DNA from 3 places in the Franconibacter pulveris genome. Region 2 is predicted to be linked to each of the others. Evidence: predicted binding sites of a transcription regulator. Region 2 holds the regulator's gene; each other region holds the start of a gene.
The links. The regulator LexA, encoded in region 2, represses DNA repair genes until DNA is damaged. The targets are predictions, from matches to a motif close to TNCTGTATGTACATACAGNA.
Positions count from the first base shown of each region.

Region 1 (10,316 bases), 1.1 Mb from region 2:
GCGGCAGCACGCGGGTATCGGCGGGCAAATTCGCCACCACCCAGTGCCACCAGCCGGAGCCGGTAGGGGCGTCCGGGTCGTAGCAGGTGACGACAAAGCTTTTGGTGCCCGGCGGCACCTCGTCCCACGCCAGATGCGGGGAGATATTGTCGCCTTCATAACCCATGCCGTTAAAGACATGGCGGGCCGGCAGCTTTTCGCCCTCTTTGATATCGTGGCTGATTAACTTCATTGTTGCTCCTGTTCAGAGATCCAACAGCTTGAGTAACTCCTGGGCAGTCGCCGCGGACGAGGCCGGATTCTGTCCGGTAACGAGATGACCGTCGGTCACCGCGTACTCGCCCCAGTCTCCGGTGCGTTCAAACTGCCCGCCTTTTTCTTTCAGCGCATCTTCCACCAGGAACGGCACCACGTTAGTTAAGCCCACCGCCTCCTCTTCGCTGTTGGTAAAACCGGTTACGCGCTTGCCTTCAACCAGCGGCGAGCCGTCCGGTTTTTTGGCGTAACGCAGCACGCCAGGCGCATGGCAGACTGCCGCCACTGGCTTGCCGCTGGCCCAGTAATGCTCAATCAGCGCGATGGATATGGGGTGGTCTGCAAGATCCCAGAGCGGGCCGTGACCGCCGGGGAAGAAAATCGCGTCATAATCGTCGGCGTTAATATCCTCGAGTCTCAGCGTGTTAGCGAGGGCATCCTGTGCGGTTTTATCCTTACGGAAGCGAACGGTGGCTTCGGTCTGGGCATCCGGTTCGTCGCTTTTCGGGTCAAGCGGCGGCTGGCCGCCTTTCGGCGAGGCGACGGTCACCTCCACGCCCGCATCATGGAAAACGTACCAGGGCGCGGCGAACTCCTCGAGCCAGAAGCCCGTTTTTTTGCCGGTATCGCCAAGCCTGTCGTGAGAGGTCAGCACCATCAGAATCTTCATCGTTTCCTCCTGGTTTTCTGCTTCAAATCCCTGAAGTGTAGTGCATCACTCTCCCGCTCGCCGGGCGCGGCGGCAGGATCACGCTCTGAAAAACGCCGGGTTTTTTACCGCTTCGCGCACCGCCCGGGTGAGCTTCGTGAGCTGTTCCGGCGTGATGATATAAGGCGGCATCAGGTAAATCAGGCGGCCGAAGGGACGTATCCAGACCCCTTGCTCAACGAAAAAGCGCTGCAGCGCCGCCATCTCTACCGGCTGGCGGGTTTCCACTACGCCGATAGCGCCCAGCACGCGAACGTCCGCCACCCCCGGCTCGTCGCGGCACGGGGTTAATTCTTCGCGCAGCTGTCGCTCAATGGCGGCGACCTGCGTGCGCCAGTTCCCCTCTTCGAGCAGCGCCAGGCTCTCCGCGGCCACGGCGCAGGCGAGCGGGTTGCCCATAAAAGTCGGGCCGTGCATAAAACAGCCTGCTTCGCCGTTGCTGATGGTCTCGGCGACATGGCGAGTGGCGAGCGTCGCCGAAAGGGTCATGGCGCCGCCGGTCAGCGCTTTACCAAGGCAGAGAATATCCGGGGTAATGCCCGCATGCTCGCAGGCGAAGAGCTTGCCGGTGCGGCCAAAGCCGGTGGCTATCTCATCGGCGATCAGCAGTATGCCCTCGCGGTCGCACATCTTGCGGATGCGCTTAAGCCATTCCGGGTGATAAATGCGCATGCCGCCTGCGCCCTGCACGATGGGCTCCAGAATAACGGCCGCAATCTCGTGACGATGCGCCGCTAGCAGGCGGGCGAAAGGCGCCATGTCGCGCTCATCCCATTCGCCGTCGAAGCGGCTTTGCGGCGCGGGCGCGAAGAGGTTTTCCGGCAGATATCCCTTCCACAGGCTGTGCATGGAGTTGTCCGGGTCGCAGACCGACATCGCGCCGAACGTATCGCCGTGGTAGCCGTTGCGGAAGGTGAGAAAGCGCTGACGCGGCTCGCCTTTCGCATGCCAGTACTGCAGCGCCATTTTCATCGCCACTTCCACCGCCACCGAGCCGGAATCCGCCAGAAACACGCACTCCAGCGCCTGCGGGGTCATTGCCACCAGTTTACGGCAGAGCGCTACGGCGGCGGGGTGAGTAATGCCGCCGAACATCACGTGTGAAACGGCGTCAATCTGACGTTTAAGCGCCGCGTTAAGGCGCGGATGGTTATAGCCATGAATGGCGGCCCACCAGGAAGACATACCGTCCACCAGCCTTTCGCCGCTGGCGAGACGCAGCTCGCAGCCTTCGGCGGACGTGACCGGATAAACGGGCAGCGGGGCGCTCATGGAAGTGTAGGGGTGCCAGATATGTCGCTGGTCGAAGGCGAGATCGTCAGGGGTCATAAGTGCTATTGTAAACCAAATTAAAAAGATTTAGGTTTACAAGTATATCTATAACCCCAACGAAAAAAAACTTTGGAGACGCCCCGATGGCTCACCACGCACGCTGGACTTTGTCGCAAGTTAACGCCCTTTTTGAAAAACCGCTGCTGGAGCTGCTCTTCGACGCGCAGCAGGTTCACCGCCAGCATTTCGACCCGCGGCAGGTGCAGGTCAGCACGCTGCTTTCCATCAAAACCGGCGCCTGCCCGGAAGATTGCAAATATTGCCCGCAGAGCGCGCGTTACAAAACCGGCCTGGAAGCTGAGCGGCTGATGGAGGTCGAGCAGGTGCTGGACTCCGCCCGCAAAGCGAAAGCCGCAGGCTCCACGCGCTTTTGCATGGGTGCGGCGTGGAAAAACCCCCACGACCGCGATATGCCTTACCTGGAGCAAATGGTGCAGGGTGTTAAAGCGATGGGGCTTGAAACCTGCATGACGCTTGGCACGCTGAGCGAATCGCAGGCGCAGCGCCTGGGCCAGGCGGGGCTGGATTACTACAACCACAACCTCGACACCTCGCCGGAATTTTACGGCAACATTATCACCACCCGCACCTATCAGGAGCGTCTCGACACCATCGGCAAAGTGCGCGACGCCGGCATTAAAGTCTGCTCCGGCGGCATCGTGGGCCTTGGCGAAACCGTCACCGACCGCGCGGGGCTGCTGCTGCAGCTCGCGAATCTCCCTACGCCGCCGGAAAGCGTGCCAATCAACATGCTGGTGAAGGTGAAAGGCACGCCGCTTGCCGATAACGAGGACGTTGACGCGTTCGATTTCATTCGCACCATCGCCGTGGCGCGCATCATGATGCCAACCTCTTACGTGCGCCTTTCGGCAGGCCGCGAGCAGATGAGCGAGCAGACGCAGGCGATGTGCTTTATGGCGGGCGCCAACTCCATTTTTTATGGCTGCAAGCTGCTCACCACTCCGAACCCGGAAGAGGACAAAGATTTACAGCTTTTCCGCAAGCTTGGGCTTAATCCGCAACAGACCGCGGTGCTGGCCGGCGACAACGAGCAGCAGGAGCGCCTGGAGCATGCCCTGCGCGACGCGGACAACCAACAGTACTACAACGCGGCGGCAGTATGAGCTGGCAGGCGCGAATCGACGCCGCCTTAAACGAGCGGCGTGAAAACCACGCCTTTCGCACCCGTGAACCAAACGAGCAGGGGAACGGGCGCTGGCTGGTGCGCGGCGAACAACGCTTTCGCAATTTTTCCAGCAATGACTACCTCGGCCTGAGCCAGCACCCGGACGTGATCCGCGCCTGGCGGCAAGGGGCGGAGCGCTATGGCGTGGGGAGCGGCGGTTCCGGACATGTGACCGGCTACCATCGCGAGCACGTCGGGCTGGAAGCGGCGCTGGCGCAGTGGCTCGGTTTCGACCGGGCGCTGCTGTTCATCTCCGGCTTCGCGGCTAATCAGGCGGTTATCAGCGCGCTGATGCAAAAAGAGGACCGCCTGCTGGCGGACCGCTTAAGTCACGCCTCGCTGCTGGAGGCGGCAAGCCACAGTCCGGCGCGGCTGCGGCGTTTCGCGCACAACGACGCGGCGGCGCTGCGAAATCTGCTGGCGAAACCGTGCGACGGGCAAACGCTGGTGGTGACGGAAGGGGTCTTTAGCATGGATGGCGACAGCGCGCCGCTGGCGCAACTTGCGCAGGCGTCCCGTGAGGCGAAGGCCTGGCTGATGGTGGACGACGCGCACGGCGTCGGCGTGCTGGGCGAAGGCGGGCGCGGCAGTTGTTTTGCAAGCCAGGTTCGCCCCGAATTGCTGATCGTCACCTTCGGCAAGGCCTTCGGCGTGAGCGGCGCAGCCGTGTTGTGCAGCCATTCGCTCGCCGATTATCTGACGCAGTTTGCCCGCCATCTTATCTACAGCACCAGCATGCCGCCCGCTCAGGCCGTTGCTTTGCATGCTTCGCTGCGCGTGATTCAGCAAGGCGACGCGCTGCGTAGCCGTCTTGCTCATAACGTTACGCGCTTTCGCACGGGCGCTGCGGCGCTACCGCTTACGCTTGCAGAATCCGCCACCGCCATCCAGCCGCTGATTGTGGGCGATAACCTTCGCACCCAGGCGCTGGCGCAGCGGCTGCGGGAGCGCGGCTGCTGGGTCAGTGCGATTCGTCCGCCTACGGTGCCGGCGGGGACCGCCAGGCTTCGCATCACGCTCACCGCCGCCCATGAAAATGACGATATCGACGCCTTGCTGGAGGCCCTCTATGACGCCTGCCGTGAATAAACGCGCCGTGGCGGCCGCCTTTGGCCGCGCGGCGCAAAGCTATGACCGCTTTGCGGAACTACAGCGCCTGAGCGGCGAGCGGCTGCTGGCCTGCCTGCAGGGCGCGGCCTTCACCCAGGTGCTTGACGCGGGCTGCGGCACCGGCGCGTTCAGCCGCCGCTGGCGTGAGCAGGGAAGCGAGGTGACGGCGGTGGATCTCAGCGCGCAGATGCTGATACAGGCGCGTCGGCAGCAGACGGCGCACCGCTATGCGCAGGGCGATATCGAAGCGCTGCCCTTCGCCAGTGAAAGCTTTGACCTGGTCTGGAGCAACCTGGTGGTGCAGTGGTGTGAAAACCTCTCCCGGGGGCTGGGCGAACTTTATCGCGTCACCCGCTCCGGCGGGCGCATCGCCTTCAGCACGCTGGTGGAAGGATCGCTGCCGGAGCTGCATCAGGCGTGGCGGGCCGTGGATGAAAATCCGCACGCTAACCGCTTTTTATCCGCCGACGCGATAGCCCGCGCCTGCCCGGAAAGCCGCGTGGCGCTCTTTCAGGAGCGCATTACCCTGACTTTTCCGGACGCCTTAAGCGCCATGCGGTCGCTCAAAGGCATTGGCGCGACGCATCTGCATGACGGGCGGCAAAACCGCACCCTGACGCGCCGGGAGCTGCAGCGGCTGACGCTCGCCTGGCCGCAGCGAGCGGGCGGTTTCCCGCTCTCGTACCATCTGATTTTTGGAGTGATTGAACGTGACTGAACGCTGGTTTATTACCGGTACCGATACCGAAGTGGGCAAGACCGTGGCGAGCTGCGCGCTGTTGCAGGCGGCGGCGCTTGCGGGCTACCGCACCGCAGGCTACAAGCCGGTGGCGTCCGGCAGCGAAATGACAGAAGAAGGGGCTCGCAACAGCGACGCGCTGGCGCTGCAACGCCACAGCAGCGTGGCGTTGCGCTATGAACAAGTTAACCCGCTCACCTTTCTGGAACCCACGTCGCCGCATATCGTAAGCCAGGAAGAGGGCAGACCGATTGATTTCGCTACGCTCTCCGTCGGGCTTGCCGCGCTGGAGCCGCTCGCCGACTGGGTGCAGGTAGAAGGCGCTGGCGGCTGGTTTACGCCGCTTTCGCAAACCGCCACTTTCGCCGACTGGGTCGTGAAGGAGCAATTGCCCGTGATTCTGGTCGTAGGCGTGAAGCTTGGCTGCATCAACCATGCGCTGCTTACCGCCCAGGCGGTCGCGGCGGCCGGGCTGCCGCTCGCGGGCTGGATTGCCAACGACGTGCAGCCGCCAGGCAAACGCCATCAGGAGTATATGGCGACGCTTAAAAGGCTGCTGCCTGCGCCGTGTCTTGGGGAGATCCCGTGGCTTGGGGAGCGGGCCGAGCATCAGCCGCTCGGCCGTTATCTTTCGCTGGAGGCGCTGAAGAGGCGCTAAAGCGGCGCCAGGCTTTACGGCGTTATCCAGTGCGCCAGCTTTTCGTTATCAAGCTGCGCCACGCTCCCCCGGGCGACGGCGCGGCCGCGATGCAGCAGGCAGAAGCGGTCTGCTACCCGTCGAATGAACGACAGCTGCTGTTCCACCAGCAGCACGGTCAGGCCGAAATCGCGGTTTAAGCGCACTATCAGCAGGCTTAGCTTTTGAATCACATTCTGACCGGCGCCGCGCGTCGGCTCGTCCAGAATTAGCAGCCTGGGCTGGTTTACCAGCGCCCGGGCGAGCGCCAGCTGCTGCTGGTTATCGCCCGACAGCTCGCCGCCGCGCGCATGCCGCAGCGCATAAAGGTCGGGGAAAAGATCGAAAATCATCTCCGGCAGCGGGCCTGGCTTATCCGCCGCCGCCAGCATGGCGATGCGCAGGTTTTCCTCAACGGTAAGCTGCGAGAAAATGCGCCTGTCCTGCGGCAGGAAGCTGATGCCGAGCGCGGCGCGGTGTTCCGGCGGCATCGTTAACAGCTCCTCCGGGGGCTTACCTGCCTCGCGCCACGTCATGCTGCCGCTCTGCACGGGCAGGTAGCCTGCAATGCAATTCACAAGCGTCGTTTTACCCATGCCCGGCGCGCCCATTACGCAGGTGCACTCGCCCGGCAGCAAATCTAAATCGACATTCCACAGCGTGTGCTGCGTGCCGTAGTATTGATTCACAGCACGTAAACTCAACATAGCAAACTCCTTTCTGAGAGGGTGAAGAGATAATCACTTCGCTGACTGCGCAGCGTTACGAGCGTTTTATTCACCAGATCACCAGCATCCTGCGTCGCTTCTCCCAAACAGGGAGAAAGGGTCGAGTTCCGGTACGGTTACGTTGCAATTCTCTTGCCAGCGCCGGAATCCAGGGCGAAATATCGTGTTCTTTGAGATTAAGCTGATAAAAAAGGGTGGGTTAGCGATCCTGGGCTAGCACTTTATCTGAAGGGTGCACTTTAAGAGTGCCTGAGAAGGTAAGAAACTCGCCGCCCTGGTGCAGCGCTGCGTTTAATTTTTAATCGGTTGTCGGGCGTTATGTGACCATAATCACGCCTGGCCGCTGAACAAAAAGTGCCAAAAGACGTCTAAAGCCGACAAGAAAAAATTTTTTCCGCCTCGTTACACAAAATGCAGGGTTTTCGCGGAGCGGCGCAGACAATGGCTTGAGGGTAGTTATCCACTATTCCTGTGGATAACCTTGTGCATTAGAGTTAGAAAACACCCGGCAAGCGAGAGCGGATGCGGGTTCCCGCCGGATTGACGCGAAAGCCGTCTCAAAAAAATATCCTTTAAATTACAGCAGGTTAAATAAAATCAATGGCCGTCAGAAAAGTGTCACCTGCTGCAATAAAACTATCACAGCCTCGCTTGACAAATGTTAAAAGGGCAAAACTTTTGGGGATAACCGCGTTTCGCTGGTTTTTTCTTCAGGTGGCGGGGGAAATGAAGCAGACCAGACGGCAGAAACGGTGCGTAACAAAATTTTGCTCACCCGGCACTGGTTTTTCATACAGTATTTAGTGCTGGCAAAAATTTCGCCTGCGAGTAAAATTACACCTCCGGCCCGCCCAAATCTGCATCAGGTAGTCATTTCATGAGCAAACCTTTCAAACTCAATTCCGCTTTTAAACCCTCTGGCGATCAGCCGGAGGCGATTCGTCGTCTGAAAGAGGGGCTGGAAGATGGTCTGGCTCACCAGACGCTGCTTGGCGTAACCGGTTCGGGGAAAACCTTTACCGTGGCCAACGTGATTGCCGACCTGCAGCGCCCGACGATGGTGCTGGCGCCGAATAAAACGCTGGCGGCGCAGCTGTACGGTGAGATGAAAGAGTTCTTCCCGGATAACGCGGTGGAATATTTCGTCTCGTACTACGACTACTATCAGCCGGAAGCCTACGTGCCGAGCTCCGACACCTTTATTGAAAAAGATGCGTCGGTAAACGAGCACATCGAACAGATGCGCCTTTCCGCGACCAAAGCGCTGCTGGAGCGCCGCGACGTGGTGGTCGTGGCGTCGGTCTCCGCCATTTATGGTCTGGGCGACCCCGATTTGTACCTGAAGATGATGCTGCACCTCACGAAGGGCATGATAATCAACCAGCGCGATATCCTGCGCCGTCTGGCGGAGCTGCAATACACCCGCAACGATCAGGCGTTCCAGCGCGGCACCTTCCGCGTACGCGGCGAAGTGATAGATATTTTCCCGGCGGAATCCGATGATCTGGCGCTGCGCGTAGAACTCTTTGACGAAGAAGTGGAGCGCCTGTCGCTGTTCGACCCGCTTACCGGCACGGTAGAGTCGGTTATCCAGCGTTTCACCGTCTATCCGAAAACGCACTACGTTACGCCGCGCGAGCGCATTGTGCAGGCGATGGAAGAGATAAAAGTCGAACTGGCGGACCGCCGTAAGGTGCTGCTTGCCAATAACAAGCTGCTGGAAGAACAACGCCTGACCCAGCGCACCCAGTTTGACCTCGAAATGATGAACGAGCTGGGCTACTGCTCCGGCATCGAAAACTACTCGCGCTACCTCTCGGGGCGCGGACCGGGCGAAGCGCCGCCAACCCTGTTCGATTACCTGCCGGCCGACGGCCTGCTGGTGATTGACGAATCGCACGTTACTATTCCGCAGATTGGCGGCATGTATCGCGGCGACCGGGCGCGTAAAGAGACGCTGGTAGAGTATGGCTTCCGCCTGCCTTCCGCGCTGGATAACCGTCCGCTGAAGTTTGAAGAGTTTGAAGCGCTGGCGCCGCAGTCGATTTACGTGTCGGCGACGCCTGGCAACTATGAACTGGAAAAATCGGGCGGCGAAATCGTCGACCAGGTGGTGCGCCCGACCGGGCTGCTTGATCCGATTATCGAAGTGCGTCCGGTGGCGACCCAGGTAGACGACCTGCTGTCGGAAATCCGCAAGCGGGTGGCTATCAACGAGCGCGTGCTGGTGACAACGTTAACCAAGCGCATGGCGGAAGATCTTACCGAATACCTGGAAGAGCACGGCGAGAAGGTGCGCTACCTGCACTCCGACATCGACACGGTGGAGCGCATGGAGATCATCCGCGACCTGCGTCTGGGGGAATTTGACGTGCTGGTGGGCATCAACCTGCTGCGTGAGGGGCTGGATATGCCGGAAGTATCGCTGGTGGCGATTCTGGATGCGGATAAAGAGGGCTTCCTGCGCTCCGAACGTTCGCTGATTCAGACTATCGGCCGCGCGGCGCGTAACGTTAACGGCAAGGCGATTCTGTACGGCGATAAAATTACGCCGTCGATGGCGAAAGCGATTGGCGAAACGGAGCGACGTCGCGAGAAGCAGCAGCGTTATAACGAAGAGCACGGCATTGTGCCGCAGGGCCTGAACAAGAAGGTGGTGGATATTCTGGCGCTTGGCGAAAGCATCGCCAAAACTAAGCCGAAGGGCCGTGGCAAAGGTCGCAGCGTAGCCGATGTGGAAGCGGCGGAACTGGCGCTGACGCCGAAAGCGCTGCAGCAAAAAATTCACCAGCTGGAGGCGCAGATGCTGCAGCATGCGCAAAACCTGGAGTTTGAAGAAGCCGCGCAGATCCGCGATCAACTGCATCAACTGCGCGAGCTGTTTATCGCCGCGTCCTGATTGCCTTTCTGAAGAAGGCGAAGGCGTCTTCTGTGGCGTTGAGCGGCGGCTTACAAAAAAGGCGGGTGGCCATGAGCTCACCCGCCTTTTCCGTTACGGCTAACCACGCTAAACTTTATCCCAGCTCCTGAATCGCTTTTTCCAGCGCAATGCGCAACAGATGGCGGTCGTGGCGATGCGGGATGTCGGTCGCCTCAAGCGGTTGCTGGACAATAATGCGGTTCTTAACGCCGCTCACGTCAATCTGCGGACCTACCACCACCGCATCCACAACCGTTTTGCCGACATACTGCTCCATTACGGCGAGCTTCTCTTCCAGCGGTAAATTATCCGCCGCCGCGCTCTGTTCGCGCCCCAGGTTGCCGACATAAACCATCGGCGCGGGCGTGCGGCGCAGCGCCTGCGCCAGGTCCTCCACCAGCAGCAGCGGGATGAGGCTGGTATAAAAACTTCCCGGCCCGATGATAAGTAAATCCGCTTCGCCGATGGCCTGAATCGCTTCCCGCGTCGCCTGTACTTTAGGATAGAGCATCAACTCTTTAGGCGGCTGGGTTAGCAGGTCGATGCTGACCTCGCCGTAGACCGCATTGCCGTCCACGTCGATAGCCATCAAATCTACCGGTTGTTCCGACATCGGAATCAGGAAGGCGTCCACTTTCAGCAGGTTGCGAATTAAATTAAT
Region 1 covers NZ_CM165555.1:1,439,379-1,449,694, forward strand. Annotated here, with positions in the region: gene ACU4F7_RS06870 (kinase inhibitor) at 1-232, opposite strand, end outside; gene ACU4F7_RS06875 (type 1 glutamine amidotransferase domain-containing protein) at 245-925, opposite strand; gene bioA (adenosylmethionine--8-amino-7-oxononanoate transaminase) at 1,004-2,293, opposite strand; gene bioB (biotin synthase BioB) at 2,380-3,420, shown strand; gene bioF (8-amino-7-oxononanoate synthase) at 3,417-4,571, shown strand; gene bioC (malonyl-ACP O-methyltransferase BioC) at 4,552-5,310, shown strand; gene bioD (dethiobiotin synthase) at 5,303-5,989, shown strand; gene ACU4F7_RS06905 (ABC transporter ATP-binding protein) at 6,004-6,714, opposite strand; gene uvrB (excinuclease ABC subunit UvrB) at 7,613-9,634, shown strand; gene yvcK (uridine diphosphate-N-acetylglucosamine-binding protein YvcK) at 9,750-10,316, opposite strand, start outside.
Region 1: a site for LexA is predicted at 7,515-7,534, ahead of uvrB (excinuclease ABC subunit UvrB). Genes of this name have one in related genera too.

Region 2 (10,316 bases):
CTCAGCAGGTTGATGAGCATAACGACCAGTACAAAATCACCCTGGCCCAGCAATGGCAGGCAGGCGACAGCATCTGGTCCCGTCCGGCTATCCGCGTATTCGCAACTTACGCCAAGTGGGACGAGAACTGGGGTTATGTTAAAGCGTCTAACGGATCCACGACTTCTGAGGCCGTTACCTCTGGTACTTTCACCCAGTTTGGTAACAGCAGCCGTGGCGACAGCGATGAGTGGAGCTTCGGCGCTCAGATGGAAATCTGGTGGTAATCCGCATCATCTTAGCTGTACCAGAGAGGGGCGAAAGCCCCTCTTTACCCTCACAAGTTAAGTTATTCAGGATGCGGCGCGCTATTGCCTGGCTACCGTCGCATTCGTTCAAATAAGGTTATAACAATGAAAATGAAAAAAAGTCTTGTCGCGCTCTGCCTGAGCGCAGGGTTGCTCGCCTGCGCGCCGATTGTCAGCTTCGCTGATGTAAATATAGTGCCGCAAAATACTTCCGCCGCGCCTGCAATCCCGGCTTCGGCATTACAGCAAATTGTCTGGACGCCGGTCGCCCAATCACAAACGCAGACTACGCAAGTTGCCACCGCCGGCCAAACGCTGAACGTGCCGGGGATTAGCGGCAAAGTCGTGGCTTACAGCGTGCCGGCAAACATCGGCGAACTGAATATTACGTTGACCAGCCTTGGCGAAAAGCAACGATCTATTTTTGCGCCAAACCTGCTGGTATTAGATCAGAATCTCACGCCTGCCGCCTATTTCCCAAGCAGCTATTTCGCTTATAAAGAGCCGGGCGCCGTTTCTGAAGACCGTCTTGAAGGCACCGTTAAGCTGATGCCGGCGCTGGGTCAGCAAAAACTTTATCTGCTGGTTTTCACCACGCCGCAAGATTTACAGAAGACCACGACGATGACCAACGCAGCTAAAGCCTATGCCAAAGGCGTGGGCAACGCGGTGCCCGATATCGCGGACCCGGTTGCGCGTCATACTACTGACGGTACGTTGAAGCTGAAAGTGAGCACTAACTCCGCCTCCAGCATCCTGGTTGGCCCGCTGTTTGGCTCTTCCAGCCAGGCTTCTGTCACCGTGGGCAATACTGCCGCGCCTGCAACGGCGTATGCTGCGCCAGCGCCTGCCGCCGCGCCAGCACCTGCTACCGCTTACGCCGCGCCCGCTCCGGCGCCTGCCGCAGCCCCTGCGCCTGGCGCGAAGAGCGAGCCGGTGCTGAACGATACCGAAACCTATTTTAATCAGGCCATTAAGCAAGCGGTCGCCAAAGGGGATGTCGACAAGGCCCTGAAACTGCTGAATGAAGCCGAGCGTCTGGGTTCTACCTCCGCCCGTCAAACTTTTATCAGCAGTGTAAAAGGCAAGGGGTGACCGTCTCCCCGCATTGCTGATGCTTGCAAGACCTGGTGCGCTTCGGCGCACCTTTTTTATTTTCTCCGCCGCGTTGTTGCACCCCTGTTGCGTTTTTGATCGCCAAAAACGGTTTGCCCGCCACCTCTGCGCCTTTCTGCGCTACAATGCCCCGTCAAACAGCCCCGGAGAATGATGCATGTCCCACCCCGCGCTGATGCAGCTTCGCGCGTTGTCTTTTACAACCGATACCGCCTCCCTGGATGAGAACCTGCTCGACTGGCTGATGCTGGAAGATTCCATGACTAAACGCTTTGAACAACACTGCAAGCGCGTAAGCGTGGATTTGTTATTTGAAGGTTTTGTCAGCCCGCAGGAGATTGCGGCGGAGCGCGAGTGGCTGCCGCTGGAAGAGACCTACTGGCTGCGTGAAATTGTGCTCTGCGGCGACGGCGAACCCTGGCTTGTTGGGCGCACCGTGGTGCCGCAGTCTACACTCAATGGACCCGAATTAGCCTTACAGAATATGGGGACTACGCCGCTGGGTCGCTACCTGTTTACCTCATCGACCCTGACCCGGGATTTTATCCATCCGGGCCGCAGCGGCGAGCTGTGGGGGCGCCGTTCCCGGCTGCGCCTTTCCGGCAAACCGCTGTTACTGACTGAACTGTTTTTGCCTGCATCGCCATTGTATTAAGAGGAAGAGAAATGGAGTGGAGTCTGACGCAGAATAAGCTGCTCGCTTATCATCGCCTGATGCGTACCGACAAACCGATTGGCGCCTTGCTGCTGCTGTGGCCGACCCTGTGGGCGTTATGGGTGGCGACGCCCGGCGTACCGCCGCTGTGGATCCTGGCGGTGTTTGTGGCGGGCGTCTGGCTGATGCGCGCCGCGGGATGCGTGGTCAACGATTATGCCGATCGTAAATTTGACGGTCACGTAAAGCGCACGGCAAACCGACCGCTGCCGAGCGGCGCGGTAACGGAGAGAGAAGCGAAAAACCTGTTTGTGGTGCTGGTGCTTATCTCCTTCGCGCTGGTGCTGACGCTCAACCTGATGACCATCCTGCTCTCTGTCGCCGCGCTGGCGCTGGCGTGGATGTATCCTTTTATGAAGCGCTACACGCATCTGCCGCAGGTGGTGCTGGGCGCGGCGTTCGGCTGGTCTATTCCGATGGCTTTTGCCGCCGTGAGCGAAACCGTGCCGCTTAGCTGCTGGCTGATGTTTCTCGCGAATATCTGCTGGGCTGTGGCCTATGACACCGAGTACGCCATGGTCGATCGTGATGACGATGTGAAGATAGGGGTGAAATCCACCGCTATTCTGTTTGGTCAGTACGATAAATTGATTATTGGTCTGTTGCAGATAGCCGTACTGGCGCTGATGACCGCGATTGGTTGGTTGAATGGCCTGGGCGGTGCATTTTACGCTTCCGTGGCGGTGGCGGGCGTGCTGTTTGTTTATCAGCAGAAGATCATTGCCGGTCGCGATCGCGACGCCTGTTTTAAGGCGTTTCTCAATAATAACTACGTAGGCCTGGCGCTGTTTGTGGGGCTGGCGGTGAGTTATTTACGATTCTGACAGGCGAGGCGTGAAATAAAAAAAGGCGGGTTTCCCCGCCTTTTTTTATTCGCCAGCCTGTGCGGCGGCGCTCTCAATCGTTAACCGTACGTCGGAAGTCATCAACTCCGCCAGCAGCTGGTAAACCTTCATGGTTTCCGCCGGCTCGGCATCGCCGGTATCGCTGATGTAGCCTTCGTCACGCAGCGTCAACACCAGCGTGGAGAACACGGCTTTGTCGAAAAACTCCGGCGCGTTGATACCGTGCAGCACCGACAGACGCTGGGCCACGGTGCGGCTCTCTTTTTCAAGCGTGCCGCGGTTGATAGAGGGGTTAGCGCTCAGCAGCCAGAAGGTAATCGCATAGCGTTGCAGCGTCTCGCGCACGCCCGCCGCCAGCAATTGCATGGTGCGTGAACGCGCCGGGTTGAGCTGCACTTCCGCCGCTTCTTCGACAATCAGCCCCTGGCGCGCCATTTCCGCGACCAGCGCATCGGTCACCGCCTGCACTTCCGTTGTCTCCCAACGCAGGAACAGCTCCGCCTTGAGAAGCGGGTAGAGCACTTCTACCTGACGCTGCAACGCTTCACGGCTGATACGGCGGTGTTGGGTGATAATCGCCGCCAGCAGCGAAGGCAGCACCAGCATGTGCATGATGTTATTACGGTAATAGGTCATCAACACCGCCTGCTCGCGCGGCAGAATGATGATATCGCCGATGGTGTCTTTCTCTACCTCGAACTTGTTCATCTGCAGCGCGTGATCGATAAGCGCGCTGGCGCTGGCGTCCGGGACGGTGGAGTCGCCGGAATAAGGCACGTTGCGCAGCAGATCAAGGTAGCATTCCAGCTGTTCAGTAAGCTGCTCGCGGGTCAGCGAGCGCTGGCGGGAAGCGAGCAGGGCGGTGCAGCAAAGGTTCATGGCGTTGGCCGCCCCGGCGTTGTTGATTCGCACCATCAGCTTCGCGGCGATATCGTTAACCGTGGGGGTAAGCCAGGCCGGGCGCACCGCCTCGATCGGGTCGATAGCGTCGCGCCATTCCGGCACGCGCTGGTTAAGGTAGGTCATCAACGGCATTGGCTCGCCGAAGTTAACGTACCCCTGGCCCAGATTACGAAGCTTGCTTAAGCCACGAAGCATCTGCAGCAGGTTCTCTTTCTCTTTCGTGGCGCCGCGCAGTTCTTTGGCGTAAGTGCCCACTTCCATGACATGCTCGTAGCCGATGTAAATCGGCACCAGCGTAATGGGACGAGAGCCGCCGCGCAGCATCGCCTGGATAGTCATCGACAGGGTGCCGGTTTTCGGATCCAGCAGACGGCCGGTGCGCGAGCGCCCGCCTTCCACAAAGTACTCTACCGAATAGCCGCGGCTGAACAGCTCGCCCAGGTATTCACGAAAGACGGTGGAGTAGAGCTTATTGCCTTTAAAGGTGCGGCGGATAAAGAACGCCCCAAGGCGGCGGAAAATCGGCCCCGCTGGCCAGAAGTTAAGGTTAATGCCGGCGGCGATATGCGGCGGCACCAGACCCTGGTGATAAAGCACGTAGGAGAGCAGCAGATAGTCCATATGGCTGCGGTGGCAGGGCACATAGACGATTTCGTGACCGTCATGGGCCAGCTGGCGCACGCGTTCGGCGTTATGAACATTAATGCCCTGATAAAGCCGGTTCCAGGTAAAGCCCAGAATACGATCGGAGACGCGAATCATCTCATAAGAGAAATTGGCGGCGATCTCTTCCATCAGCGCCACCGCGTTCTGCTGCGCTTTTTCGTGGGAGATTTTCTTGGTGCGCGCTTCGTCTTCGACCGCGCGAGCGATGGCTTTTGAGGCCAGCAGCTTATTGAACAGATCCTGGCGCGCCGGCAGACGCGGGCCTACCGCCGCCAGACGCTGGCGGGCGAAATGCATGCGCGCCACGCGGGCAAGCTTCTGCGCGATGGTTTTATCGGTGCCGTGCTCTGTCGCCATGCGGCGCAGGGATACCGGCTGCGAGAAGCGAACAAAGCTATCGCGGCCAAGCCAGGAGATAGCGAAAAACTTTTGTACGCCGTTAAGCAGGCGCAGCGGCGGGTTTTCTTCGCCTTTCTCACGCCCCGGCGCGCGGCCGAACATCACCGATACCGGCACCATCTGCACGTCGAGACCGGCATTGCTGCGATGCAGATCCAGGTACTCGTGAAACAGCTTGATGGACTCTTCTTTCGGCGTGTACCAGGTGAAAACGCGCGGGCCGCCGTGAATAAAGATGTAGCGGGGCAATTGCGTGCCATCGATTTCCAGCGGTTCTAACGGGTCCGGTAAATCGTGGGCCAGACACTGGGCGCGCAGCGTTAACAAATCCGCTTTGGAGTTGTACGGCAAGACGTACATGATGGGACGAGAGGTATCAAGCCCCAGCTCGGCGCAAGGATCCGCCGGAATAGACTTGCTTTTTACCAGCATACTTAATGGTAAATTCAGTAATTTGTAGTACATTCGTGGCCAACCGGACATAAACGATGTAAAGCCTCTGGTTAATAATGCAATGGCGCCGTCAGAATAGCAGAAACGATGCGGAATTTCTGTGGTGCTTCGTTGTTGAGCGCAATAGCATTGACGCTGATAAATCAAAAAGGTTTCTTTTTCATGGCCAATAACACCACCGGACTCACCCGAATCATTAAAGCGGCAGGCTACTCCTGGAAAGGAATTAGCGCGGCATGGAGGAATGAGGCGGCGTTCCGCCAGGAAGGCGTGGCGACAATACTCGCCATACTTATCGCCTGCTGGCTGGATGTCGACCCAATTACCCGCGTGCTGCTGATTGGCTCCGTTTTGCTGGTGATGATTGTGGAAATCCTGAATAGCGCTATCGAAGCGGTGGTTGACCGCATCGGGCCTGAGTTCCATGAGCTTTCCGGCCGCGCCAAGGATATGGGTTCGGCGGCGGTGTTGCTGGCGATTATCCTTGCCCTTATCACCTGGGTCACGCTGCTGTGGCAGCATTTGCGATAAGTTTTCCAGAATTGGCCGCGCTGGCGCGCTTTTTTGCGGGTAAGGTGGTTTCAAAATCGCCTTTAGCTGTATATACTCACAGCATTCACTGTATATTCACCCAGGGGGCGGAATGAAAGCATTAACTACCAGGCAACAAGAGGTGTTTGATCTCATTCGGGATCATATCAGCCAGACCGGCATGCCGCCTACTCGTGCCGAAATCGCGCAGCGTCTGGGGTTCCGTTCGCCCAACGCGGCGGAAGAGCATTTAAAAGCGCTGGCGCGTAAAGGCGTTATTGAAATCGTTTCCGGCGCTTCCCGCGGCATTCGTCTGTTGCAGGAAGATGAAGAGGGCCTGCCGCTGGTGGGGCGCGTCGCCGCTGGCGAACCGCTGCTGGCGCAGCAGCATATCGAAGGCCACTACCAGGTCGACCCTTCTCTCTTTAAGCCGAGCGCGGATTTTCTGCTGCGCGTTAGCGGCATGTCGATGAAAGACATCGGCATTATGGATGGCGATCTGCTGGCGGTGCATAAAACGCAGGATGTGCGTAACGGCCAGGTCGTGGTGGCGCGTATCGATGATGAAGTCACCGTTAAGCGCCTGAAAAAGCAAGGCAACACCGTCGAGCTGCTGCCGGAAAACAACGAATTCAAACCTATTGTGGTTGACCTGCGCGAGCACACCTTCTCTATTGAAGGGTTGGCCGTAGGGGTCATCCGCAACGGCGAATGGCTTTAACGCTCGCCTGATTGATAAACACACCGCAACGCAGCGCCCCTCGTTGCGGTTTTTTTTATCTTCTTTTCTCAGACTGCGTCCCCATGCCTTTTTTCTCACAGACTGACCGCGCGCTCTGGCGGCTTGCGCTGCCGATGATTTTCTCCAACATCACCGTTCCCCTGCTGGGCCTCGTCGATACGGCGGTCATAGGCCATCTTGACAGCGCCGACTATCTGGGCGGCGTGGCCGTAGGCGCAACCACCACCAGCTTCCTCTTTATGCTGCTGCTTTTTCTGCGTATGAGCACCACCGGGCTGACCGCGCAAGCCTTCGGCGCTCAGGATCCTACCCGGCTTGCCCGCGCGCTGGTGCAGCCGATACTGCTGGCCGTGGGGGCGGGGCTGATTATTATGCTGTTGCGTACGCCGCTGATTGACCTGGCGCTGCATATTGTCGGCGGCAGCGAAGCGGTATTGATGCAGGCAAGGCGTTTTTTAGAGATTCGCTGGCTTAGCGCCCCCGCGTCGCTCGCCAACCTGGTGCTACTCGGCTGGCTGCTTGGCGTGCAGTATGCGCGCGCTCCAGTGATCCTGTTAGTTGTGGGAAACCTGCTTAACATCGCGCTCGATCTCTGGCTGGTCATGGGCTTGCATCTGAATGTCCGGGGAGCGGCGCTTGCCACCGCGCTTGCCGAGTACGCCACTTTCTTTCTTGGCTTGTGGATGGTAAAGGGCGTGCTGAACAGGCGCGGCATCGGCGTTTCAATGCTCGCCACGGCGTGGCGCGGCGAGTTTCGTCGCCTGCTGGCGCTTAATCGCGACATCATGCTGCGTTCGCTGCTCTTGCAGCTCTGCTTTGCCGCCGTAACCATTTTTGGCGCACGCCTTGGCAGCGAAGTGGTCGCAGTCAACGCCATCTTAATGACCTTTTTAACGTTTACCGCTTACGCGCTGGATGGGTTCGCTTATGCCGTCGAAGCGCATTCCGGGCAGGCTTATGGCGCGCGAGACGGAAGCCAACTGCTGGATGTCTGGCAGGCGGCGTGTCGGCAGGCGGGCATTGTGGCGCTGGCGTTTAGCCTCTGCTGGGCCTTTTTCGGCGAAACGGTTGTTTCACTGCTGACCTCACTGCCCGCCTTGCAGCAGCAGGCCGACAACTATTTGCCCTGGCAGGTCGTGCTGCCGATTATTGGCGTGTGGTGTTATCTGCTGGACGGTATGTTTATCGGCGCGACGCGCGCATCTGAGATGCGCAACAGCATGGCGGTGGCGGCGCTGGGGTTTGCCGTCACGCTGCTTACGCTGCCGTGGCTTGGCAATCATGGTCTGTGGCTGGCGCTGACCGTTTTTCTTGCGCTGCGCGGCCTGTCGCTTGGTTACCTCTGGCGAAAGCGCTGGCGAGAGCAAAGCTGGTTCTTGCCGACGAACCATCGTTAACCAGGTCAGGTAAGCGGGGAGCGCTACGCGGGGTTCCCCCCTCTTTTTTATGCCGCTGGTTTGTACGACTAAAGTCGACTCGATGGTTAAAAATTCTGAATCGGTCCGTCATCACCGCATCGCGAACTATAATAATAATCACGTCCAGCAGATATTAAGTATTCATCAGGACGTTGAATGGAGTTTCACTTACACGACCGAATAAGAGGACTTTACAATGAACAGAGACGAAGCCGGCGGTAACTGGAAACAGTTTAAAGGTAAAGTGAAAGAGCAATGGGGTAAATTAACCGACGATGATATGACCGTCATCGAAGGGAAACGTGACCAACTGGTAGGTAAAATCCAGGAACGTTACGGCTATGAGAAAGATCAGGCAGATAAAGAAGTTACGGACTGGGAAAGCCGTAATGATTACCGCTGGTAATCCAGCAAGCACCTCAAATGTGATACCCCTCTGAGGTTATCCTGCCCAGGTACAAGGACGTACCATCCCCGTTTTCTTCCCGGCGCTCTCAACGCGCTTTTTTCTTTATCACCACGCTGTGGTCATGCCCGCACTGTTCCGGATGACGGCACGCTTCTACTTCCACACAGGCCGCGCACAGACCATGCGCTTCAATAACATTATGCCGCAGGGCAAAACCTCGCTTTGCCGCCAGCGCATGCATAATATCTTCCACGCCTTCCGCCCGCTCTTCTTTTACCACGCCGCAGCGATCGCAGATAAACATCGCGGAGGTGTGCGTCGGCTGGTCGAAAAGGTGACACAGCACATAGCTGTTGGTGGATTCCACCTTGTGCACGAAGCCCTGTTCCAGCAAAAAATCGAGCGCACGGTATACGGTGGGCGGCTTAGCCTGCGGCTCCGTTTCCCGCAGCAGATCGAGCAGATCGTAGGCGCTGATAGCCCCTTCCTGCAGCGTCATCAGACGCAGCACTTCGAGGCGCTGCGGAGTCAGGCGCACGTTGCGTTGCAGACAGAGCTTTTCAGCCTGCGCTAACACCTCTTGCGAGAGTATCTTTTCCATCGGCATCCTCATAGGTCAGGGGAAACGCGCATTTTATCATGAACCGCGTAAAACGCCGACTCTCACCCATCTGTGTTATACCTGAATCACTCACAGAAGGAGGAAAACCATGCAGCGTCCTGATTTTATTCGTCACTGGCGGGAAGTGGAGGGGGAAGATGACTCACGTTATCCCGATAGCGAAGAGCTTTTTTCCATTGGCGCGCCGCTTGCGCGCAAGATGGGGCTGACCCGACTGGGCATTCATCATGAGCGCCTGCCGCCGGGCAGACGCACCTCTTACCCTCACGCCGAAAGCGAGGAAGAAGAGTTTGTTTATGTGCTGGAAGGCCACCCGGATGTCTGGATAAACGGCGAGCTCTGGCCGCTTGAACCTGGCGACAGCGTAGGGTTTCCCGCCGGCACGGGCATCTGTCACACTTTTATAAATAACACATCAAGCGAAGTCCGTTTATTGGTGTTAGGTGAGGCGAATAAACCTAAAAACCGTATTTATTACCCACTTAATGCTAATTATGCCGCTACACGGCAGGACAGATGGATAGATCATCCGCCGCAGTTCTTTGGCCCGCATAACGGGTTGCCTACAAGAAAGTGAAAGACTCATCTATAAATATTGTGTAGTAATTGAATGACATAAAACCATGGATGGGAATGATTGTTTAATGAGCGAATATGCGCACTTTATTACCTCTTGTTCACAGCAATAAACCATCCCCCGATATGTGATAACGGGCGGGGAAATTATCATCAAAGAAAAGACGGGTTAACTGTGAAAAAAATAATCAGACTTTCAGTGGCAGCCATCGCAGTAACGGTGGCGACTCAGGCGAGCGCGGCCAACACCTGGGCGGAAGCGCGCAATGACGCGATGGGCGGAACGGGCGTCGCGACGGCCAATTACGGCAGCGCGGCGTTCATCAACCCGGCGTTACTCGCCAAAGCACAACCGGAAGATGATGTAACGGTGATTCTGCCTTCCGTAAGCGCGCAGATTACCGATAAAGATAATCTTCAGGATGAAATCGATAGAATTAACGATCGTGTTGATTACTATGACGATGTGGTTGATAACCTGACCTTACAGCAGGTACTCCTTAACCCTGTCGGCACCCTTAATCAGTTCCAGGGAGCGGCGAGCGAGCTTGCCGATGAGCTGGACTATCTGCGCGGTAAAACCGCCAGCGCCAACGCGGCGGCGGGCATTTCTGTCGCCATTCCTAATGACGTG
Region 2 covers NZ_CM165555.1:351,286-361,601, forward strand. Annotated here, with positions in the region: gene ACU4F7_RS01740 (maltoporin) at 1-266, shown strand, start outside; gene malM (maltose operon protein MalM) at 393-1,382, shown strand; gene ubiC (chorismate lyase) at 1,561-2,058, shown strand; gene ubiA (4-hydroxybenzoate octaprenyltransferase) at 2,070-2,942, shown strand; gene plsB (glycerol-3-phosphate 1-O-acyltransferase PlsB) at 2,988-5,414, opposite strand; gene ACU4F7_RS01765 (diacylglycerol kinase) at 5,547-5,915, shown strand; gene lexA (transcriptional repressor LexA) at 6,028-6,636, shown strand; gene dinF (MATE family efflux transporter DinF) at 6,720-8,054, shown strand; gene ACU4F7_RS01780 (CsbD family protein) at 8,272-8,481, shown strand; gene zur (zinc uptake transcriptional repressor Zur) at 8,570-9,085, opposite strand; gene ACU4F7_RS01790 (cupin domain-containing protein) at 9,195-9,683, shown strand; gene ACU4F7_RS01795 (conjugal transfer protein TraF) at 9,858-10,316, shown strand, end outside.

Region 3 (10,316 bases), 1.9 Mb from region 2:
CACTTCATGCAGGGCACAATAGCGCTTATGCTTGTCAGCCTCAATTCAGGAAAGACAGGAAAAGCCATGAGTATCAGCATCCGTGAAGCGCGCCCCGCCGACGCAGAAGTGATTTACAACATGATTTACGAACTGGCGGTTTACGAAAAAGCGCCGCAAGAGGTGGTGACCAGCCCGCAGGAGATCCGCGAGACGCTGTTTGGCGCGCAGAGTAAAACGGAAGCGCTGATCTGCGAAGCGGATGGCGTGACGATAGGCTATGCCGTCTTCTTTACCAGCTATTCCACCTGGCTTGGCCGTAACGGCATTTATCTGGAAGATCTCTATGTCTCGCCTGACGCCCGCGGCCAGGGGGCGGGCAAAGCGCTAATCAAGCACATCGCCCGTCTGGCGGTACAGCGCAAGTGCGGTCGACTGGAGTGGAGCGTGCTCGACTGGAACCAGCCGGCGATTGATTTTTATCTCAGCATCGGCGCGCTGCCCCAGAGCGAATGGGTGCGCTACCGCCTGGATGGCGAAGCGTTGCTTAATTTCGCAGAGCGTTAAACGCGCAATGCCACTGAGGATTTAAATCCAGCGTCGTTGAGTGGCGATAATAACGCAGGCCTGCCGCGGGCAGGCCTGTTTAATGGCATCATTCAGGCGTAAAAATCCTTCACAGCGGGAATAAACAGACCCGGCTGCATATACGCCTCGATGTAATAAAGAATAAAGCCTCTTTTAACGTCGTAAGAAAATTAATTGACGGCTTTATGGGTTTCCTGATTTACGCTGTATTTCTCTTTAAACCAGAGTTCGACCTCTTCCAGACTTTTTCCTTTTGTTTCCGGCACGTAAAAACTGAATAAGGTGAACGCTACACAGATAGCAGAGAATATCCAGAAGGTTTGCGAGACGCCCAGGCCATTTAACATCGGTAAAGAGAGCAGGGCGATAACCAGGTTGGTCGCAAAGATAATAAAAATGGAAAGGCTGGTGACTTTTGCGCGCGCTCTTAGCGGCGATATTTCCGAGATCATTAAAAAGCCAAGCATCCCGGGGCTAATGGCGTACATCACAATATAAAAAAGCAGGGAAGCCAGCGCGAGCCAGTTGCTGCCCGGGAACGCCGGGACGGAGAACAGCACCGCCAGAATAACCAGGCTGAGGGTTAACCCAATGGCGCCTGCTATCAAAAGCGGACGGCGACCTACTTTGTCGACAATCAGCATGCCCACGACGGTGAAAATGACGTTAGCAATGCCTAAACCGATGGTGCCCATCCAGGATACCGAGGAGGTAAAGCCGCTGGATTGCAGGATTTGCGGGGCGAAATAGATAACCAGGTTGATGCCGCAGGCGTTGGAAAAGAAAGCGACCAGAACGCCGATAATTATCATTGGCCGCACGTGGCCGCGCAATAAATCGCGCCAGCGCAGAGTATCCTGCTCAATGATTTCCAGGCGTTCAATTTCCTGCATTTCCGCCTCAACGCTCGCGGTTCCTCTGAGCTTCTTAAGCGTCGCGAACGCGTCGTCGCGACGTTTAACGGCAATCAGCCAGCGGGGAGACTCCGTCACAAACATGACGCCCACCGCCAGCATGACGCCGAAAACGCCGGCTACGCCTACCGGAAACCGCCAGCCGCCGCTGCTTTCCGCACCGGCGTTAACGCCGTAGGCCAGCACAATTCCTACCGTAATCATCAGCTGAAAAGAGGTGACCAGAACGCCGCGGATTTTAGCTGGCGACAACTCGGCGATATAGACCGGGACGAGAACCGACGAGGCCCCTACGCCAATGCCCTGCAGGATGCGGGCCACGGTGAGCGCTTCAATGCTGTGGCTGAAGCCGGAACCCGCCGCGCCGATGGCGAAAAAGAGGCCGGAAATAAACAGCACCAGCTTTCGGCCATATTTATCGGCAAGCGGCCCGGCGGCGAGCGCGCCAATCATCGCACCTAATAACGAGGTGCTGACAATTACGCCCTGCATCAGATCGTTTATTTGAAACTCTTTGCCGATATAGACAATCGCCCCGCCAATAATCCCGGTGTCATAGCCAAATATAATGCCGCCGACCGAAGAAATAATGACGGAGAGTATGATAAAAATGCTGGTCTTTATTTTTACAGGCTTGCTCAACGCGTGTTTATTTTGTGAATGCACCATGATATTCACCTGCCATAAGTAAGAAAGTTGTTTTAGTTCAAAGACGGAATAACCGTCGCGCCCAGCGCGCCAGCAACGTCTCCTAATTCAGACGGTACGATCAATGTATTAATGGCATAGGCTTCCGAGCGGGTTAACGCTTGTTCAAGCCCCGTTTTAAACAGCGGGTAATAATGGGCGGCGCTGCCGCTCAGGATAGTCAGGTCGGGTCCATATAGCGTTAATAAGGTAACCAGGCCCCGGCCCAGATAATTCCCGTAGCGGTGAAACAGCGCCGCTACCTCGTCGCGCTGCGCCGCCATCTCGCGATAAAAATTCAGATCCTGCTTTTCAAAAGCGATGCCCGGCAGCAGGCGCTCGAGGTTCTGCTGAAGCCAGCTTCGCGACGCCAGCGTTTCCCAGCAGCCGTGCAACCCGCAGTAACAGGGCGCAGGGTTGCCGGAAATCGGGATATGTCCCGCTTCCGGATGCGCGCCGTTACTGGTGCGAAACGGCTTGCCGTTTTCCAGCAGCGCGACGCCGATGCCCGTGCCAAGCGTTACCATCAGCAAGCGTTTACTGTTGATGCCCGCACCGAAGTGATATTCGCCAAGCACGGCGGCAACCGCGTCGTTATCAATGCTGACCTTGACCTGCAGGTGGTTGCGAAGCGCTTCCACAAGCGGGAAAAAGGAGAAGCATTCAAGCGTATCTTTATTGGTAATGACGCCGGCGTCGGTATCGACGGGACCGCTGGCGCCGATGCCGAGGCTGACAAGCGTCATGCCGGGCGGAACCAGCTCAAGCACGTGTGATGCCAGCGCCCCCGCGCGCTGGCTTTGTTCGATGTTGCTGAACAGGACAGTAGGAACCGTCCGTGTGCTTATCGTTCCCTCTTCACCGCGAATGATGATGCGGGTGCCCGTGCCCCCGAGATCGATACCCGCCGTTACCGTTGATGTTGAAGGGTTCATACCGCCACCGTAATTTTTTGCCCATAGAGGAAATGCCCCGGAATAAAGCCGTTCTTTCTCGCAAGCTCCACCGTCAGATGTTCAATGTAGATAAACCCGCACAGCAGCTGGCCCAGCTCGTCGCCCTCCGGCACGGGCAAGAGTCGCGAACCGGCATAAGGCGCCGACCCGATGGTCACCACCTGGGTGCCGTTCGCCAGCATTTCAGCGGCGAGTTTTTCCAGCGTTTCATCGCCCGGTTTGCCAAGCAATACCGCCAGCATGCCTTCGCCGGAGGTTTCCAGCGGGCCATGGCGGAACTCGCCGCCAATAAACCCTTCGGCGCTGACTTTCGACGCCTCTTTGGTGATGAGCGCCCCGGTCAGCGCGTTGGCGGCAAACGATCCTGTGCCGATGTACGCAATGCGGGGGCGGGGGGCCGTGAAGAGTTGCTCTGCCATATCAACCACGGACTCGCTTTCGCCCACCAGCGACTGCACAGCGGCAAGCACCTGTGTTGTCGCGGCGCAGGCCTGCGCGTCGTCGTTCCCCAGCAGGACGGCGAGCGCCCGGTGACAGGCAATCAGGGTATTGAGATAGCTTTTGGAACTGACGGTCGCCTCATCGCCGCTCTCCAGCGTCACGAGGATATCCGCCTTTTTGGCCAGCACGCTTTCCCGATCGTTCGTTAAGCCAATCAACGTGCGCGGACGGTTGCCCTGCGCCAGCAACGCGACCACTTCGCCGCTCATCCCGGACTGGGAGGTCGCCCAGAGCAGGGTGTTTTCGGTGATAAGCCCGGGCATATCCAGCAACCGGCCGGCGTCAATCCGCCAGACCGGATAGCCGCGGTTGGCCAGCGCGCGCTCAACCGGGATCAGCGCGTAGTCAGACGATCCCATGCCGGTCAGGATTATCCGGTCGTAACTGGCAAGCTGCACATCATGCAGCGCCTGCGGCAGCGGGTTAGCGAGCTGCGCGTTGATGGCTTGCGGCTGCATGGCGATATCATTTTCATAGGGCGTAGACATGGAAACCTCTTCAATAACGTTAACAGAACCGTTACACCCTATATGCACGATATCGTGCAAGTCAATGCACGATATCGATTATGTGATAGGGTTAACTTATTACTGATTTGTGAGGCAACTCGGTAAAAGCGCGGGCGCAAGGGCTACCCGGCTGAATAATGTGGTAAAATCGACTGCACTTAACTGTGCAAGGGAGGGAGTAATGCAGGCAAAAGAGCGACGGGAGAAGATCCTTTCCCTGCTGAGTGCGACGGGCTATCTGAATGCCAACCAGCTGGCGGAAGCCTTTGCTGTGGACAGCTCAACGATCCGCCGGGATTTAATTCATCTGGAAAAAACGCAGCGAATTATCAGGACGCATGGCGGCGTGCTGCCCGTTCTCTTATCGGAAGAGCAGGATACGCCTTACAGCATCCGTAAACATCGTCATCATGAGCAGAAGGTGGCCATCGGTAAATATGCCGCTTCGCTTATTGCGGATGGGGAGTCGGTGATTCTGGATAACGGCTCAACGGTCTATGAACTGGCCGAACAGCTCACCAGCAAAAAGAACCTGACGGTCATCACCAACGATTTGAACATTGCGATGCTGTTAAGCCAGTATCCGGCCATTAACCTGAACGTCACCGGTGGCGCGGTCGTTGGCAATTCCTATACCCTGGTGGGCCCGGACACCACGCGAAAATTCGGCGAGGTTTACGCCGACTGGGCCTTTCTTGGCGCCGAAGGGGTGCATCCCGAAGCGGGCATCACTAACGTCAATGCCATTGAGCTGCCAACAAAAATGGCCATTCTTAAGGCGGCCAAAACGCGGGTGGTGCTGGCGGATTCATCGAAAATCGGCTATCGCGCGCTTTCGCACGTTTGCGGCATTGATGACATCGATATGATTATCACCGACAAAAAGAAAAGCGAGAAAACGACGGGCGCTTACGGCGATAAATTACGCTCCGTTGAGGTCTGAGGGCCGCGGCGGGCAAACAGCGCCGTCTGACGATTCCTCGCCTCCCGTTTGGCCCTTTCAGGTCGCCCTTGCCCGAACGCCCCGGCATGCTAACGCGCGCGCACCGGGTTTTGCAGCGTCTGAATAACCGTTGTCACCACGCCGATTATCTCTACGTTCGCATTTTCATGCAGCGGGATCGGGGCGTAGGCGGGGTTTTCCGGCCACAGGCGAGGGCGGGGCCAGAGTTGCAGCCGCTTGACGGTAAAACCGTCATCCAGACGGGCGACCACAATATCCCCATGGCGCGGCTGCAGGCTGAAATCCACCAGCAGCAGCGAGCCTTCAACTATCGCGGCGTCGCGCATGGAGTCTCCCGTAACCCGCAGCACATAGGTGGCGGAAGGATGCGGGACCAGCTGGCGCACCAGGTCAATCGCGCCATCCAGATAATCCTGCGCCGGGCTGGGAAAGCCGGCGGAAATCCGTTCTAAGTAAAACGGCAAATCAAGTGAAGCGGAGGCGTCAATCTTATACCAATCCATATTAACGGCCTGATTATTTATACTGTATGTATAACCAGTATAATTGGCTCACCGCGATTAGCAATGGCTGCCGCTTCGCTTTAGTCAGCCGATAAAACTAACCGTTTGAAATGAAAAGCAAAAAGTCGCCGATAAAAAAGAGAGAAACGCGCGGCACTATTTTGAGCGGCGGGTTATCAGACGAAAAGCATATTTACTTTCGCCTTAACGGGCGGGCGAAAACAGCGCTGCCGGTTTAATGGCGTATTTATGAAAGGGGCATTGCGGCGTAAAGCGCCGCGTCCGTTCAGCGACCGCAGCGGCGGTCGCTTGCTTCCCTGAAAGCTTATTTCTTTTCATCCTCCTGCTTCATCCGCGCCCGGATGCCGCCTTCAATCGTCGCCGTGCCTTTCATCGGCTCGTAAATCGCGCCGGTGCTGTGCGGCTGCGACTGCGCTTTTTCAATTGAACGTCGGGCGACATTGGCCGACATTTTTTCCGTCGTATCCGGAAAGAGGTTGTGGGAAATCGTCGAGGCGTGGGCTTTCCAGCCTACCGGCATCTCTTCTTTCGGGTTCAGGCAGGCCTCCACCAGCGCGTCGATGACGATTTTCGGGTCATCCATGGCCGCCATGCGCGGCGCGTGGCCGGTATAGTTAGCGGCATGCGTCCACCAGGGGGTATCTACCGCCCAGGGCATGACGGTCGCTACTTTGATCTCTTTGAACTGATTGAGCTGCAGCTCTTCATTCAGCGTGCGGCTCAGGCTCAGCACGGCCGCTTTGGACGCGGCGTAAGAGGCCTGGTAGGCGAGCGGCACTTCGCTGTCCACAGAGCCTACGTTAACCAGCACGCCAAACCCCTGCGAAATAAAATGATTGATAGCTTCATGCGCGCCGTAGATAAGCCCTTTCAGATTGACGTCGATAAGCCGCGCGTGGTCGGCGACCGGGATCTGCCAGAAAAAGCCCAGCGCCCCCACGCCAACGTTGTTTATCCAGATATCGATATGACCGAAACGCTGGATGGCGCTGTCTGCAAGCGTCGCTACCTGCTCCGGGTCGCTTACGTCCACCGCCACCGCCAGCGCCTTGCCGCCAGAGGCGGCGATATCGGCGGCGAGCGCTTCAAGCTCCGCCTTGCGCCGGGCGGCCAGCACCACGTTTGCGCCCATTTCCGCCAGCCGTATCGCCGCGCCGCGCCCAAAACCGCTGGAGGCGCCCGTAATGACGATAGTGGCGTTAACCAGATTTTTTCTGACCATAAACCAACCTCGAAAAAGGAAAAATAAGGAGCCCCGCAGCGGCGCGCCCTGAAAACTATCTCATTGAGTTTAGTTGTCTGCGCAAAAGATGAGCGGGGCGAAAAAGAGAAAGCGCGTCCAGCGAGATGTTAAAAAACACAGGGGAAAAACGAACGGAAATCCTCGGTGCTGAAAAAAGTAAACCTAAAAAGCCTGACAAAAACATTTTTATAAAAGGATATTAACAAAATAATAGGCTTAATTGAGAAATAACTCAAACGTAAAGAAATGCAAGACAGTTGAGTTAAGCAAAGCCGCATGTTATTAATTACGGCGTGTTTAACTACCGGAGACAATTTTCATCCGCAACGACGAGAAGCAACATCGCGGATAAATTGAATTTATATGAGCAGGTTATTCAGGAAGAACGCTTCGCTTTTCACCTCTTCACTTTCATTTTCTCTTCATCACGGCGAGCAGCACTGGCGCAGCGCGCTGTAGTCACTTTCTCTTCTGCCCGCGCCGTCTGGCGATGCGGCTTATCGCGTAGTTTTATCGATTTTTGCCCTGTGGCGAAAGGTCACAGGCGCGCTTCTCAAGCAGGAGAGAAAGCATGTTTTACTGGATTTTATTAGCACTGGCCATTGTGGCTGAAATAACCGGCACGCTGTCATTAAAATGGGCAAGTCAGGGCGACTCGCCGGCAGGTTTTATTCTAATGATGGTGATGATTTCCCTCTCTTATATTTTGCTCGCCTTTTCGGTTAAAAAAATTGCGCTCGGCGTCGCCTACGCCATGTGGGAAGGTGTCGGCATCGTGTTAATTACGCTTTTCAGCGTGCTGTTATTTAATGAGAGCCTGTCGGCAAATAAAATTATCGGGCTGGTGATATTACTTTGCGGAATTGCGCTGATTAAAACCGGCACCCGACAGCAAAAAGTGCAGGAGGTGCAGCATGGTCTTTGAATGGATCCATGGCGCCTGGCTGCTGGTGGCTATCGCGCTCGAAATTATCGCCAATATCTGGCTTAAGCTTTCAGACGGTTTTCGCCGCCCGGTTTATGGCGTGCTGTCGCTGGCGGCGGTGCTTTGCGCCTTCGCGGCGCTCGGGCAGGCGGTAAAAGGCATCGAACTGTCAGTGGCTTACGCCCTGTGGGGCGGCTTTGGCATCGCCGCGACTGTCGCGGCGGGTTGGGTGTTGTTTGGCCAGCGTCTTAACGGCAAAGGCTGGGCGGGGCTTGCGCTGCTGCTGGTCGGTATGGTGGTGATTAAGCTCGCCTGATGTGATCGCCGTCAGAACTCCGTGACGGCGAAACGTCTCGCTGACGGTAAATTAGATTAGCTGGAACGATGTTTTGCTAATGTATATATATGAATTCTGAAAAAGTTATCGGAAGCGAGAAAAAGAAAACCGATGCATCAGCCGTTCCGGGGTCGTATGGTGCCCAGCGCATGGGCGCTTTTTGTGATGATATTTCTGTCGGGCGTTGGATTGATTGTTTCCGTGGTGGCGCTGCTGTACCTTTCACTCAACTTAATCAGCAGCAAAACGAACGAAATAGACGAACATCGCACCGCGCTTTCGGTAAAAGGCGCCATTCAGACCACGGTCAATAAAATGTCGGCGCTGGTCATCGATAACGCCGTCTGGGACGACGCCGCGAGAGAACTCTATCGTCCCGCGCTTAATGAAAGCTGGCTTTACAGCACCTGGGGCGCCGGATTTAAAGTCGGCAACCTCTATGACGGCACGTTTATTCTCGATGAACATTTCCACATACTCTGGGGCGCATTCAGGGGCGCTACGGCAAGCGAAAAGCGGCTCGATTTTTTCGGCCAGGGGTTGGGGGCGATTATCCGCCAGCACGCCGGTTCGCTGCGCGATAAGAAGGTCGTTTATTCCGGAATCACGCGCACCCGGGAAGGCGTCGCCTTCGTGGCGATTGGCCTGGTGCGTCCGGTAGTCGGGCCGTTGCAGGCAGGAGAACGGACGCGGCGCTATTTACTGCTTACCCGTCACGTCAACCCCGGGCTGCTGCGCGAGCTTGGGGAAACCTTCCAGGCGTCGGACCTGACTTTTAGTGCCCAAAAAATGTCGCCTGCCAGCGTGCCGCTGCAAAGCGCGGCGGGGGAAACGCTTGGCTATCTGCACTGGCGGCCCACGCAGCCGGGCGCCGAAGCGGCGAAAGCCTCTTCCGGCAATTTTATTCAAATCGTGATCGCCGCCGTGGGGCTGATCCTGCTGTTTATATTATTCAGCAGCGTAGGGCTCTATCGGCTGGCGCGCGGCGAGAAAAAGGCGCGGGAAGTGGCGCGTCTGGACTGGCTAAGCCGCCTGCCGAACCGTCGGGCGTTGATAGAGCGGATGGAGCAAAGCAGCCAGCGCGCGGAAAGCGAAGTGATAAGCGTGGTGTTCGTTGATCTCGACGGCTTTAAGGATGTCAACGATATCTACGGCCACGATACCGGCGACCAGCTTATTGTCACGCTTGCCGATACCTTTCGCCAGCACGTGTCGGAAGGCGGCATGCTGGCGCGCATGGGCGGCGACGAGTTCGCCCTGTTGCAGGAGGGAGACGCGGCGCATGAAAAAGCCGTCGCCTGGGCGAATAAGGTGCTTGAAAGCCTGAACGCGCCGGTGCGGCTGGGGGAGCGGGCCATTCACCTTAGCGCCAGCATCGGCATCGCTTCCGGCTCGTTGCAGGATTGCACCAGTAAAGAGCTGTTTCGCCGGGCCGATATCGCCATGTATCACGCCAAGCTCAACGGCAAGAGCAGGGTGATGCATTATGACGGGGAACTTAACCGGGTGCGCGAGTTCCAGCTTCGCGTCGAAAACGAGATCCGCAACGGGCTGGAGCGGGATGAGTTTGAAGTCTGGTATCAGCCCATCGTTGACGCCTGCAGCGAGAAAATGGCGGGGGTGGAGGCGCTGATGCGCTGGCCGCGCCGCCCGGCGGGGCCGCTGCCGCCCGATACGTTTATCGGCATCGCCGAAACCTGCGGGCTTATCCACGCGCTGGGGGAATTTGTGCTGCGCCGCGCCTGCCGCGATCTGCAGCCGCTTTACGATCTCAAGCTTTCGGTGAACATTTCACCCGCCCAGTTTCGCGACCCGGAGTTTGAAAACAAGGTTGCCCGCGGGCTGCGCGAGAACCATTTCCCGGCGGCGCGTTTGCAGCTGGAAGTGACAGAAACGTACGTGCTGGAGAACCCGGAACGGGCGGCGGCGGCCATCGCCAACCTGAAAAGCTTCGGCACCGCCATCGCGCTGGATGACTTCGGCACCGGTTATTCCAGCATCGGTTATCTGCGGCGCTTTAACTTCGATACCATCAAGATTGATAAATCCCTGGCGGGGCGGGTGGATAGCGACCCGCAGGCCGCCGCGTTGGTGAGCGGCACTATCCGCATCGCCACCGCGCTCGGCATGGCGGTTACCGCCGAAGGGGTGGAAAACGCGCAGCAAAAGCATCTGCTGCGGCAGGCGGG
Region 3 covers NZ_CM165555.1:2,209,148-2,219,463, forward strand. Annotated here, with positions in the region: gene ACU4F7_RS10475 (GNAT family N-acetyltransferase) at 67-546, shown strand; gene ACU4F7_RS10480 (sugar porter family MFS transporter) at 738-2,150, opposite strand; gene ACU4F7_RS10485 (ROK family protein) at 2,183-3,103, opposite strand; gene ACU4F7_RS10490 (SIS domain-containing protein) at 3,100-4,113, opposite strand; gene ACU4F7_RS10495 (DeoR/GlpR family DNA-binding transcription regulator) at 4,316-5,077, shown strand; gene umuD (translesion error-prone DNA polymerase V autoproteolytic subunit) at 5,167-5,601, opposite strand; gene ACU4F7_RS10505 (SDR family NAD(P)-dependent oxidoreductase) at 5,927-6,844, opposite strand; gene mdtJ (multidrug/spermidine efflux SMR transporter subunit MdtJ) at 7,437-7,790, shown strand; gene mdtI (multidrug/spermidine efflux SMR transporter subunit MdtI) at 7,780-8,106, shown strand; gene ACU4F7_RS10520 (putative bifunctional diguanylate cyclase/phosphodiesterase) at 8,239-10,316, shown strand, end outside.
Region 3: a site for LexA is predicted at 5,622-5,641, ahead of umuD (translesion error-prone DNA polymerase V autoproteolytic subunit). Genes of this name have one in related genera too.